Regions from separate parts of the Shewanella mytili genome, predicted to be linked through region 3. Evidence: predicted binding sites of a transcription regulator. Region 3 holds the regulator's gene; each other region holds the start of a gene.
The links. The regulator FliA, encoded in region 3, starts transcription of late flagellar genes. The targets are predictions, from matches to a motif close to CTAAAGNTNNNNNNNNNNNNGCCGATA.
Positions count from the first base shown of each region.

Region 1: a site for FliA is predicted at 2,010-2,036, ahead of ACIDEJ_RS08510 (flagellar protein MotY). Genes of this name have one in related genera too.
Region 2: a site for FliA is predicted at 2,211-2,237, ahead of ACIDEJ_RS04750 (VC2046/SO_2500 family protein). Genes of this name have one in related genera too.

Region 1 is NZ_JBKOUD010000007.1:28,849-33,020, reverse strand. It holds gene ACIDEJ_RS08525 (Leu/Phe/Val dehydrogenase) at 1-544, opposite strand, end outside; gene ACIDEJ_RS08520 (DUF4826 family protein) at 756-1,190, shown strand; gene rnt (ribonuclease T) at 1,263-1,928, opposite strand; gene ACIDEJ_RS08510 (flagellar protein MotY) at 2,072-2,947, shown strand; gene ACIDEJ_RS08505 (prolyl oligopeptidase family serine peptidase) at 3,646-4,172, shown strand, end outside.
Region 2 is NZ_JBKOUD010000003.1:92,290-96,461, reverse strand. It holds gene rrtA (rhombosortase) at 1-146, opposite strand, end outside; gene queC (7-cyano-7-deazaguanine synthase QueC) at 131-850, opposite strand; gene queE (7-carboxy-7-deazaguanine synthase QueE) at 1,013-1,681, shown strand; tRNA gene ACIDEJ_RS04765 (tRNA-Tyr) at 1,827-1,911, opposite strand; tRNA gene ACIDEJ_RS04760 (tRNA-Tyr) at 1,939-2,023, opposite strand; tRNA gene ACIDEJ_RS04755 (tRNA-Tyr) at 2,061-2,145, opposite strand; gene ACIDEJ_RS04750 (VC2046/SO_2500 family protein) at 2,272-2,757, shown strand; gene ACIDEJ_RS04745 (DUF406 family protein) at 2,844-3,134, shown strand; gene ACIDEJ_RS04740 (putative bifunctional diguanylate cyclase/phosphodiesterase) at 3,257-4,172, shown strand, end outside.
Region 3 is NZ_JBKOUD010000001.1:286,397-290,568, forward strand. It holds gene flhF (flagellar biosynthesis protein FlhF) at 1-809, shown strand, start outside; gene ACIDEJ_RS01270 (MinD/ParA family protein) at 817-1,698, shown strand; gene ACIDEJ_RS01275 (RNA polymerase sigma factor FliA) at 1,691-2,410, shown strand; gene cheY (chemotaxis response regulator CheY) at 2,457-2,840, shown strand; gene ACIDEJ_RS01285 (protein phosphatase CheZ) at 2,853-3,590, shown strand; gene ACIDEJ_RS01290 (chemotaxis protein CheA) at 3,606-4,172, shown strand, end outside.

The sequences.
Region 1 (4,172 bases), on a different contig from region 3:
CATGACCAATCCCCTGTACGGCGATTTTTAATCCGTTGAGATCATCTCGCCCCAGTTTATGTTTGACGGCCGCCTTGATCCCCAGGTAAGTGCCCAATGCGGTAAACGGCGAGGGGTCGCCACTTTTCCCTTCAAGCCCTGCCACATACGGTGTCTCTTCGCTGGCAATCTTGATGTCGGCAGGAGAGGTGCCCACATCTTCAGCTGAATAATAATTGCCCCCCAGTTGGTTCACAAAACGCCCAAAAGCGCGAAAGAGTGCTTCGCGGTTATGGGTATTTGCCGGGTCGGCAATAATAACGGCTTTCCCGCCACCCATGGCCAGTCCTGCCAAGGCATTTTTGTAGGTCATTCCTTTTGATAAGCGCAGTACATCGGTAAGTGCTTCATCATCAGAGTGGTAATTCCACATACGACAGCCACCAAACGCCGGGCCAAGACGGGTATTGTGTACCGCAATAATTGCCCTTAAACCGCTGGCTTCATCGCGACAAAACATAACCTGTTCGTGCTCGTCATAAGACGGGTGATTAAATACGGCCACTGTGAGTCTCCGAAGTGATTATTGTGAGTGAGGATCCCGCAAATCCGGGCTTTTTCTTGTGATATTGTGATCAGAACGATAGCATCAGTGACCGGACGTAACAAAGCGGACGAGTGGATTGATAAATAAGCATTTGGAAATATAGCTTTCCATCCGCACAAAAAATATGGCCACAACACGGCAACACAACATTTTTGAGGGAAGAAGTACCATGAGCGAGTCAACTCCAGCCAATCATGCCCATGAAGAAGCACAGCGCAATCAATGGGTGCGTGAGCAATTTCAAAAAGCCAATCGCTTTTTGGCGGAAAAGGGCATTGTTCCTGCCAAGGTTTTTGCCGAGGAGTGCCGTTATCTGGCGCCATGGGTGGCATTGTGGAAACTGGAATCCAGCATTCCCAATAAAACGAGCTATTGGGTTATCGGTGGTGATTTACCGGCGGATTATGTGGCCGCCAGCGCTGCCAAGGATGCCAGGGAAGCCATGCGCTATTTTTCACTGACATGGCAGATGAAAGCCGAGAACTTGCGCCAAAGCAGCCAGCTGGATGAGACTCAGGCAAATTTTGCCACGTTGCTGACCTCCCGGGCGGAAAGCCTTTATCAGCTTTATAGCGATGACAAATTCTGGCAACAGCAAGGGTAAGTCGTAAGGGTAAGTGTTGATCCTGTCCATCCCCGGTGTGGCGCATCAGGCTAAACCGGGGATGCAGGCCCTTTAGGCTACCGCTTCATCGTGAGACTCAAGATTGTCTTCCACCGGCCATCCGCCCAGCGCTTTCCAGCGATTGACGATATAACAAAACAGTTCAGCGGTGCGCTCGGTGTCATACAGGGCGGAATGGGCTTCTTTGTTGTCAAAGGCGATGCCCGCCAACGAACAGGCTTTTGCCAGCACGGTATGCCCCAATGCCAGACCAGCCAAGGTGGCGGTGTCAAAGGTGGCAAACGGGTGAAATGGCGAGCGTTTGATGGCGCATCGCTCAATGGCTTTGCTCACAAAACTATGGTCAAACGTGGCATTGTGTCCCACCAGAATGGCGCGATGGCAACCGCTGTCTTTAAGGCCTTTGCGCACCGCTTTGAAAATGGCTTTCAGTGCGTCGTCTTCCGGTACCGCGCCACGTAACGGATTATTGGGGTCGATACCGTTAAATGCCAGGGACTCGGGTTCCAGATTGGCGCCTTCAAACGGCTCCACATGAAAATGCAATGTTTGATCGATAACCAATTGCCCGTCAGCATCCATTTTCAAAAGTGTGGCGGCAATTTCCAGTAACGCGTCTGTAGCGCAGTTGAACCCCGCGGTTTCTACGTCAATAACGACCGGATAATAGCCGCGAAACCGATATTTGAGCTGATTGCTCTGCGCGGGCTGACTCATGATGTACCTCTGGCTAAATGCAAGGCGGCTATTATGCTAAATTGAGAAATCGGTGTCATGCCCGATAGCTGCTTTTATAAGCTAAAGATCTGCGATTGGGCACCGATAATACTAATACGAGCCAAAACTGACGAGTTGATTCAATGTGGCGTAACTTGTTTTTCCTGTCATTGTTAGCCGTATGGCCCCAGCATTCATATGCCGAGTTGCGCCATTATGTGGCGTCTTTGGAGCAGTCCCAATGGCGGCTGCTGCATAATTCACCCATCGCTTGCACCTTGGAACACGACATTCCCGCCTATGGCCGGGCCCTGTTCACCAGTACGGCGGGCAAAGAGCTTAACCTGCAATTCACCTTGGACATGTGGCAAAAACCGGATGCGGTGACCCGAGCCACCTTGCTCAGCAATGCGCCAGTGTGGCAACCCGGCAGGGCGTCCAAAACCATCACCACCTTGAATTATCAGAAATACTTTAATGGCGAAGTGCCCAAAAAAGCCGCGTGGGTGATGCTCAATGAGCTGGAGCGCGGCATGGAACCAACATTTTACTATCAGGACTGGAATAACCAGCAAAGCACGGTTGCTGTGGGATTGTCATCGGTTAATTTTCGGGATGAATACGCGGATTTCAGGCAGTGCCTGGCCCAGTTGCTGCCTTATAACTTTGATGACATTGCCTTTACGGTGCTCACTTATGAGTCCGGCGGCACCGAGCTTACCCGTACCGCCAAAGCCCAGTTGGCAAGGGTGGAGCGGTATTTGCAGTACGACAAAGATGTGGAGCTGGTCTTGATTGACGGGTATACCGACAGTTACGGTGGTCGCAGTGTCAATCAAAAGGTCTCCCAAGCGCGGGCGGTTGCCTTGAAAGCGCTTTTTGTCGCCAGTGGCATTGATTCGACGCGCATTCATGCCGCCGGCCATGGAGAACGGCGCCATGTGGCATTGAACACCTCAGCCAGTGAGCGGGAGCGTAATCGGCGGGTGGTCATCAGGATGAGCAAGGCGCTGGAATAACCGCAGCGCTCTTTACCGCACACATGCCGGGGTTTATTCCCCGGTTTTTCTTTTGGGCATAAAATGGCCATAAAAAAAAGCCCATTCAAAAGAATGGGCCGCAAAAAATACGTTATTGCAATCAACAAATTGAAGGAAGGAAGTCAAGCATAAGAACCAAACTGCATTGTCAATTAACCCTGCAGTTTGACAATTCCTGTGGTCAGATGATTTGAATCAATCAAACCCTCCTGAACATGCGGGCTATTCTAGAAACAACCCCCTATGGCAGCAAGCGAGAAAAATTGCTGTTTGAGATAAAAAAAACTAATCATTAAAAGGTGATTGGCGTCACCAAACCGCCTATTTTAAAACCATTTTGAAATATTAGTCAGTTTGCTTGCATATATTGTCGCTTTAAATAAATTAATCTTTTATGACATTAGCAAGTCCGGCTTTTTTGGTTAACATACCTCGTTGCAATTGCCCTGTTTATGGGGGTTTTAATTGCCGGTATAGTAAGTTACAAATTTGCAACCTAATTACCGCGGGCAAATATATTCATATCGCTTTTTTTGTCGCAATAACAGGAAGATTAAATGGCATTTAATAGAAAAATAATGGGGCCCATTGCCGTAGCGATGACGATGGGCTGGATGCTCAGTGCCTGTCAGAGTCAATCCAGCTCAGCCGAGGCGGCCGCGTCGCCAACTCCCAGTATGCACGCCGGGTATCCGCTGATTCAGGCACAACCCTTGGTGGAAACGCTGCACGGGGTACAGGTGGCGGACCCTTATCGGCAGTTGGAGCAGGACTCGGCACAAACCCGGGCATGGGTGGCAGCGCAGCGCCAGTATGGCCAAAAATTTCTGGATGCCATTCCCCATAAGCAGGCACTGGTCGAGCGTATCACCACGTTGTGGAACTACGAAAAACTATCCGCCCCGTTCAAGCGCGGCAGTAACACCTTTTTTTATCGCAATGACGGGCTGCAGGCTCAGTCCGTGCTGTATGTGAAAAACGCCCAAGGGCAGACGCGCGTACTGCTGGATCCTAACCAGTTGTCTGCGGATGGTACGGCGGCGCTATCCGGGGTATCGGTCAGCAATGATGGGAAAACCCTGGCTTACGGCGTGTCCCAGGCGGGCTCCGACTGGCAACAATGGTATTTCCTGTCTGTGGACAGCGGCAACGCGCTGGCAGACCAGCTGCAGTGGATTAAATTCTCGTCAGCGCAATGGGCCCA
Region 2 (4,172 bases), on a different contig from region 3:
AGCAGGCGCCAAAGCTGACCGTCGCCAATGGCCTGCCGCTGGTAGATGAGCCATTCATCCAGGCCGGCATATTGCAGCAGCACACACAACAACGTGAGCAGGATGAGCGTCAGCCAAGGGGATGGATTTGTTACAGCACTGGACATTTTTGTGCCAACTGCTGCTGAATTTCCTGAGGGTTTTGCAGGTATTGCTCAAGCCCGTGTTGGCGCAACTTGCAGGCCGGACATTCGCCGCAGCCGCTACCGGCAATGCCGTTATAGCAGGTGAGGGTTTCATCACGCACCAATGCCAGCTGGCCATAACGGTCTGCCAACGCCCAGGTTTCAGCCTTGTTAAGCCACATCAAGGGGGTGATCAATTTCAACGGGCGATCCATTCCCTGAACCAATGCGGATTCCAGCGCCCGGATAAAGGCATGGCGGCAGTCCGGATAGCCGGAAAAGTCAGTTTCACACACCCCGGTTATCACCGCTTGCGCGCCCAGTTGGTAGGCATAAATCCCCGCCAGGGTCAGGAACAGGATATTGCGTCCCGGCACAAACGTATTGGGTAAGCCGTTGTCCATTAACGTATTGGACACCGCAATATTGTCACGGGTGAGCGCGGAGATGGCCAACTCGTTCAGCAAACCCACATCCATGACTTTATGGCTGCTGGCGCCGAGTTTTTTTGCCAGGGCCCTGGCCACGTCAATTTCATGCACATGACGCTGCCCATAGTTGAACGTGATGGCGTGCACTTCATCATACTGGGTCAGTGCCTGCACCAGGCATGTGGTGGAGTCTTGACCGCCGCTGAAGACGATAATGGCTTTACGGGGAGAGGAGGTTGGAGTTGTTGATTTCATCTGCCGATACACTCAAAAAACGAATGGCGCCCAGTTTACCCTAAAACCCCGTGAAACCTGTAATACATCCGCCGTTTGCCATTTGGCAGCGGATACTATATAACGGCGCCCCTATAGGTTGTCGCCTTGTCAGCATCAATCCCCATCGTCCCAGGAGCCGGTATGCAATATCCCGTTAATGAAATATTCGAAACCATTCAGGGCGAGGGCGTCAATAGCGGATTGCCGGCCATTTTCATCCGCCTGCAGGGCTGCCCCGTGGGCTGTGCCTGGTGCGATACCCGCCACACCTGGGCGCAGTTGCCAGCGTTAGAAGTGGCTCCCCACCAGGTATTGCAGACCGATGGCCGTGTGGGCCGCTGGGCCTGGTATAATGCCAGCGACTTGCTGGATGCCTTGAAACAGGCCGGGTTTTCGGCGCGACACGTGGTGATCACCGGCGGAGAGCCTTGCCTGTTTGACCTGATGGAACTGACCCAAACCCTGAACCGGACAGGGTACACCACCCAGATTGAAACCAGTGGCACATTTGATGTGAAATGCGCGGTGGATACCTGGGTGACCGTATCGCCCAAAATCAACATGAAAGGCCGTTTGCCCGTGTTACCCCAAGCGTTGTGCCGGGCGAATGAAATCAAGCACCCCGTTGCCACCGAAAAAGATATTGAGCAACTGGATAGTTTGCTTCAACACATTGATATTTCGGGGAAAGTCATCTGTTTGCAACCCATTAGCCAAAAAACAAGAGCCACCGAACTGGCGATTAAAACATGCATTGCCCGCAATTGGCGCCTGTCCATTCAAACCCATAAATACCTGCAAATTGATTGATGGGGCGTTCGTTGCAACATGGAGTGAAAATGGCCCTGCGGGTTGCATTGGGGGCAATCAAGAAGGTTCCGGCCATAAAAAGGTGATTAAGCGCATCAAGCCTTGAAACGGCGCAGCGTTTGGTTCGAAAAGCATTTACAGAAAATGGTGGAGGGGGAAGGATTCGAACCTTCGAAGGCGGAGCCGTCAGATTTACAGTCTGATCCCTTTGGCCACTCGGGAACCCCTCCCCGAAGACGGCAGCTTTTGTAGTGAAATGGTGGAGGGAGAAGGATTCGAACCTTCGAAGGCGGAGCCGTCAGATTTACAGTCTGATCCCTTTGGCCACTCGGGAACCCCTCCTCAACTTCACACAAAAGTGCTTATTGGCAGCGCAAAATGGTGGAGGGAGAAGGATTCGAACCTTCGAAGGCGGAGCCGTCAGATTTACAGTCTGATCCCTTTGGCCACTCGGGAACCCCTCCTCAAATTGCGGCGGCAATAGTAGACATAAAGTGTTTTTATGTAAAGCCTGAATTTGCAAAAAAAGCTAAAGTTAGTGGTAATTCGGTCGATTAAATAACAACAGGTTGTTTAATCGATGTTTTTTTATGCAAGCAAAACAAATTCTGGTCAATGAGCTGCAGTTGGGCAGCCGCCTTAATCAGGCGGTGAAAAACAATACCCGGGGCGATTTCGGGTTATTGTTGTCAATGCTGTCGCAAGATGCCCGCGATTGGCCACAATTTCATTTGCAGGATACCCTGACCACTGACGACAAGCTGCGACAACAACTGCAACTGCCTGAATCCCAGCCTTTGCGGGGAGATTTGAGCCAACAGCATGTTATCGACAATGCCCGTCACTTTTTGCAAGAGGGGGCTGACAGCTTCAGGTTGGCACAGGCATTAACCCCCGAGCCCTTGGTTGTGGGCGGCGCTTACCCTCAACAAACCACACAAGTGCTGGAAAATTGCAGTTTATTGACCCGTCAGCGTTTTGCTGGCCAAGTGCCGCAGTTATTACCGGAAACCCCATCACTGGCAGAGCTTGTGTTGCAGCAGCGATTAGCCCAAGATACGCCACAAGCCGCGTGAAATGAGCCACAGAAATATTTCATCAGCAGGCTATAATCAAAAAATTATCACCCGTTATCTTTTTAATCCCGTGATGGAGAAATGTTATGAAAAGCATTAAAGAAGCGCAAAGTGACCTGGTCAACGATACCTGTGCCGAATGTGGCAGTTATGTGGATATTGGCGCAGTGGTTGAAGAAAGTGACATTGTGCTGCAACTGACCTTTACGGGAGATGCTGCCAAAGAGGACGCCCAAGCGCTGGCAGACAAAGCCAAGGCCCGGTTTAATGACGTAGTGGTAAATCTTGTGCAGCAGAATGACGATTGGCAGTTGGCGCTGGAGTTTGGCTGCAGTGCTGAAAAAATGATTTTCCAATTACAGAACAGTTTGCCTTAATCATTGGCATTATTAATATAATCAAAGTAATAGCTATTGCTGTAGTATTCGTAAATGTGTAACCTGACTATGTGATAATTGCAGAAGACATTTTTAGATCTTTATAATTTGGCTGGATAAGAATGTGCGTTAATCGTGGGCAGTACTGGCGATTATTGGAGTCGCTAACGAATTCTACAGCAAAGCAACAGGGTGATTTTGCCTCTACCGCGGATTTGGCAACAAAATTACTGTGTGACCATTTGCAAATTGATCATGCCAGTGTCTGGTCTTGGTCAAAAGATCAGCACATCCAGTTTGAAGCGGCCAGTTATGGCGAGGCTCAATCATTCAAGCGCGTTCGTCCCGGCAACTTACTCACCCTCACTCATTACATCGCAGAACTTCACAACCATTTGCACATTGCCGCTGTGGATGCCGCCAAGGATCCCCGGCTGGCAGAACTGCACGACGTTTATATCCTGCCCAATCAAGTGAAAAGCGCGCTGGAAGTGGCGGTACGCATCAATGGCCACATTGAAGGGGTGTTGAGCCTGGAGCGCCATGAAAAAGCGCTGGACTGGAGCGATAACGAAATCCATCTGGCGTGCCAGGTTGCCGATCAGTTGGCCCTGACCTTGGCCACCGGTGATGCCTACCATAAAGATGAAATGCTGACGCTGTTTCAGTCCGCCCTTGAAAAATCGGCCCAAATCACGTTGTTGGTGAATCTGCGGGAAGAAACCATTGAGTATGTCAATCATGCCCATCAGGCCATTACCGGCATTTCCCGGGAAAAACTGTTGGGCAGGAGCTTTAAGGATTTACTGTTTTTCAAGCAATCCCCTGAAAAGGCCACCCAGGTGCTGGAAAAACTCTGTCAGGGGCAGATAGCCCGCGGGGAGATCCCGTTAGAGCACCATAACGGCACGGTTTTCTGGCTGAAATTTTATGCCAGCCAGTTTGAAACCCGCCGGGGCAATCATTATGTGCTGGTGACAGCAGAAGATCATACGGATGCCCGCAATCATCAAACCGAACTGGAGCATTACGCCTGGC
Region 3 (4,172 bases):
AAAGTAAACTGCTGGAAGCGGAATTTGCACCACAGGTCGCAGCGCAGTTGGCCGAATTGTCGCAACATTACACGCCAGCGGATTTGGTCAAAGCCTTGCCACAATCTTTGGCTAACCTGCTCAGCAATCAGGGTGATGATATTGTGCGCCAAGGAGGCGTGGTGGCATTGGTGGGGCCAACCGGTGTGGGAAAAACCACCACATTGGCGAAAATTGCAGCCAGATTCATTGCCCATCACGGTCCGGATTCCGTGGTATTGATCACCACCGATCATTATCGAATCGGAGCCTTTGAGCAATTGGCAACTTATGGCAAGATAATGGGATGCCCAGTGAAACAGGCGCAGGATCTCAATGAGTTGGAACAGATTGTGTACCAGTTCCGCAACCGTAAATTGGTGTTGATTGATACCGCCGGCATGGGGCAACGGGATTTGCGCCTGTGTCAACAACTTGACAGCCTTACTGCCAATAGTCGTTTGCCCATACGCAGTTTCCTGGTGTTGTCAGCCACCGGGCAGCGGCGGGTGCTTGAAGATGCCATCAGCCAGTTCAAGCGCATTCCGTTGGCAGGCGCTATATTAACCAAACTGGATGAATCCGTATCTTTGGGCGCGGCGTTAAGTGTGTTAATCCAAAGTGGTTTATCATTGAGTTACACTACGGATGGCCAACGGGTGCCGGAAGATATGCAGGTGGCCGATACTTTGGGCCTGGCGCAGCAGGCACTGGCGGTTTTGAATCGCACCGGCACGACAGAATTTAACCCAGAAGTCAGATCAGCTGACATGACCTATGCATTTGAGTAGTAAAGCGATGACCCGGGATCAAGCGAGTGGTTTACGAATGATAAATCAACAACAAAACGAAAAAGTGAAAGTAATTGCCGTTACCGGTGGCAAAGGCGGCGTAGGTAAAACCAGCGTGGCCATCAACACCGCCGTGGCGCTCGCAGAAAAAGGCAAACGGGTGATGGTGCTGGATGCCGACCTGGGATTGGCCAATATTGACGTGATGCTGGGATTGCGCGCCGAGCGCAACCTGTCCCATGTCCTGTCGGGTGAAGCGGATTTGGACGATATTATCGTGCGCGGCCCCAAAGGCGTGGGGATTATTCCGGCCACATCAGGCACCCAGGCCATGGTGGAGCTGAGCCCGGCCCAGCATGCCGGTCTTATCCGAGCCTTCAGCGAAATGAAAACCCAGTTTGACGTGTTGATAGTGGACACCGCTGCAGGCATTTCCGACATGGTGCTGAGCTTTTCCCGTGCATCCCAGGATGTCTTGGTGGTGGTGTGCGATGAACCCACCTCCATTACCGATGCCTATGCCCTGATTAAAATCCTTAGCCGCGAGCATGGCGTATTTCGTTTCAAAATCGTGGCCAACATGGTGCGCAGCCTGCGTGAAGGCATGGAGCTGTTTGCCAAATTGAGTAAAGTCACCGACCGGTTCCTTGATGTGGCACTGGAGTTGGTGGCCACCATTCCTTACGACGAAAATCTTCGTAAATCCGTACGTAAACAGAAACTTATCATTGAAGCCTTTCCCAAATCCCCTGCCAGTATTGCCTACCACGGCCTTGCCAACAAAGTGATTAGCTGGCCCATTCCACAACAGCCCGGCGGCCATCTGGAATTTTTTGTTGAGCGACTGGTGCAAAAGCCAGAATACTCAGAGGATAACGCCAGTGAATAAAATCGCTGCGTATACCGGGTTTGACGATAAAAGCTTGATCGTTAATCAGTATGCGCCGCTGGTAAAACGAATTGCGCACCATCTTCTGGCGCGTTTACCGGCATCGGTGCAGCTGGATGATCTGCTACAGGCCGGCATGATGGGACTGCTGGAAGCCGCCGCCAAGTTTGACGGCAGCAAGGGTGCCAAATTTGAAACCTTTGCCGGCATCCGCATCCGCGGGGCCATGATTGACGAAATCCGCCGGGGAGACTGGTTACCGCGCTCGGTACACCGCAATCAGCGGCGCATTGCCCAAGCCATTGACGAATTGGAACAAACCTTGGGCCGAGATGCCCGGGATACGGAAATCGCCACACATCTGGAGATGTCACTTGATGAATACCATCACATCTTGAGTGACGTATCGATGGGTAAAATAGTCGGCATCGAAGATTTGGGCGGCGCCCCTGATGCACTGTTTGCCGATGAGATGGCCGCCAACAATACTTATGACAATTTGCTTAACGATCAGTTTCGCGAAGCATTGGCAGATGCCATCAAGCACTTGCCCGAAAGGGATGCGCTGGTGCTGTCACTTTATTATGACGAAGCGCTCAACTTGAAAGAGATTGGCGCCATACTCGATGTGAGTGAGTCACGGGTGAGCCAGATCCACAGTCAGGCCATGCTCAGGCTCAAAGCAAAACTCAGGCATTGGACACAGAACTGAACAGTTTTTTGAGTGACCTTAAAAATGTATCTCTTCGGAGGAAACTTTGGATAAAAACATGAAGATTCTCATTGTTGATGATTTCTCAACAATGAGAAGAATAATCAAGAACCTGTTACGGGACTTGGGATTTAACAATACCCAGGAAGCCGACGATGGGTCCACTGCATTGCCCATGTTGCAAAAAGGTGATTTTGACTTTGTGATCACCGACTGGAACATGCCGGGCATGCAGGGCATCGACCTGTTAAAGGCCATCCGTGCCGATGAGAACCTTAAGAATATTCCGGTGTTGATGGTGACGGCCGAAGCCAAACGGGAACAGATTATTGCTGCCGCCCAAGCTGGGGTGAACGGTTATGTAGTCAAGCCGTTTACCGCTGCCACCCTGAAGGAAAAACTGGACAAAATCTTTGAACGTCTGGGTTGATGCCGGGGAGTTATGATGACAGAAAACACCGGGCTCATCACGCTGGAGCAGGCGCAGGAGTTAGTGGCGTTATTGTCTGCAGGCCAGCAGCAGCAAGCCGATGATCTGCTGCGTGAGCTGTGCCAACCCATTCAGCAGGAACTCTTTGCCGAAGTGGGCAAGCTCACCCGGCAATTACACAATGCGTTAAATGATTTTCAGCTGGACAACCGCTTGGTAGAGCTGGCAAACAACGATATTCCGGATGCAAAAGAGCGCCTGAGCTTTGTGATTGACATTACCGAACAGGCCGCCAACAAAACCATGGACGCGGTAGAGGAGTGTTTGCCGCTGTCGGATGCATTGACCACCAGTCTGGCCAATATCAAGCCCACCTGGGACAGGTTGATGCGCCGGAATCTGCCGTTGAACGAATTCAAGACCCTCTGCCACGATGTGCAGCATTTTATGGGGCAAACCGGCGCGGACTCCCGGCGCTTGCACGAATTGCTCAACCAAATCCTGCTGGCGCAGGATTTTCAGGATCTGACCGGGCAGATGATCCGCCGGGTGATTGATTTAGTCAAAGAAGTGGAAAGTAATCTCGTGTCACTGTTGACCATGTTCGGCGCCCAGCCCAATGACGGTCTTATCAGTAACCAAGAAAATAACATAGATGCTGAAGGCCCCATTCATAATGCCGGAGTCCGACAGGATGTGGTGACCGGACAGGATGAAGTAGACGATTTACTCTCAAGTCTGGGGTTCTGATAAGGAGTCATATTGATGGCCTTTGATGTTGATGAAGAGATCCTGCAGGATTTTTTAATCGAAGCCGGAGAGATCCTGGAGCTGCTGCAGGAACAGCTGGTTCAGTTGGAAAACAATCCGGAAGATACGGATCTGCTGAATGCCATTTTCCGCGGATTCCACACCGTCAAAGGCGGTGCGGGATTCCTTGGGCTGGCACCCATGGTGGATGTGTGTCATGAAGCGGAAAACACCTTCGATTTGCTGCGTACCGGCAAACGGCGTGTCAGCGCCGAACTGATGGACATTATTCTGCAGGCGCTGGATGCCATCAATGTGATGTTTGAGCAAACACAAGCCGGGGAAGAACAGCAACCGGCAGATGCGCAGCTGCTGGCAAAACTCAAATTGCTCAGCTCCGGTGCGCCGTTACCGTCAGAAGGCGGCGTTGAGGCCACATCAGCTGATGTCAGCACGCAAGGCAACGAGCAAGCCCCAAGCGAGGCGGATGACAACGCGGATGCCCTGTTTGATGAAATGCTGGAGTCTGTGTCCAACGCGCCCGCTGATGACGCGCCAGCAGGTACTGGTACGGATACCGCT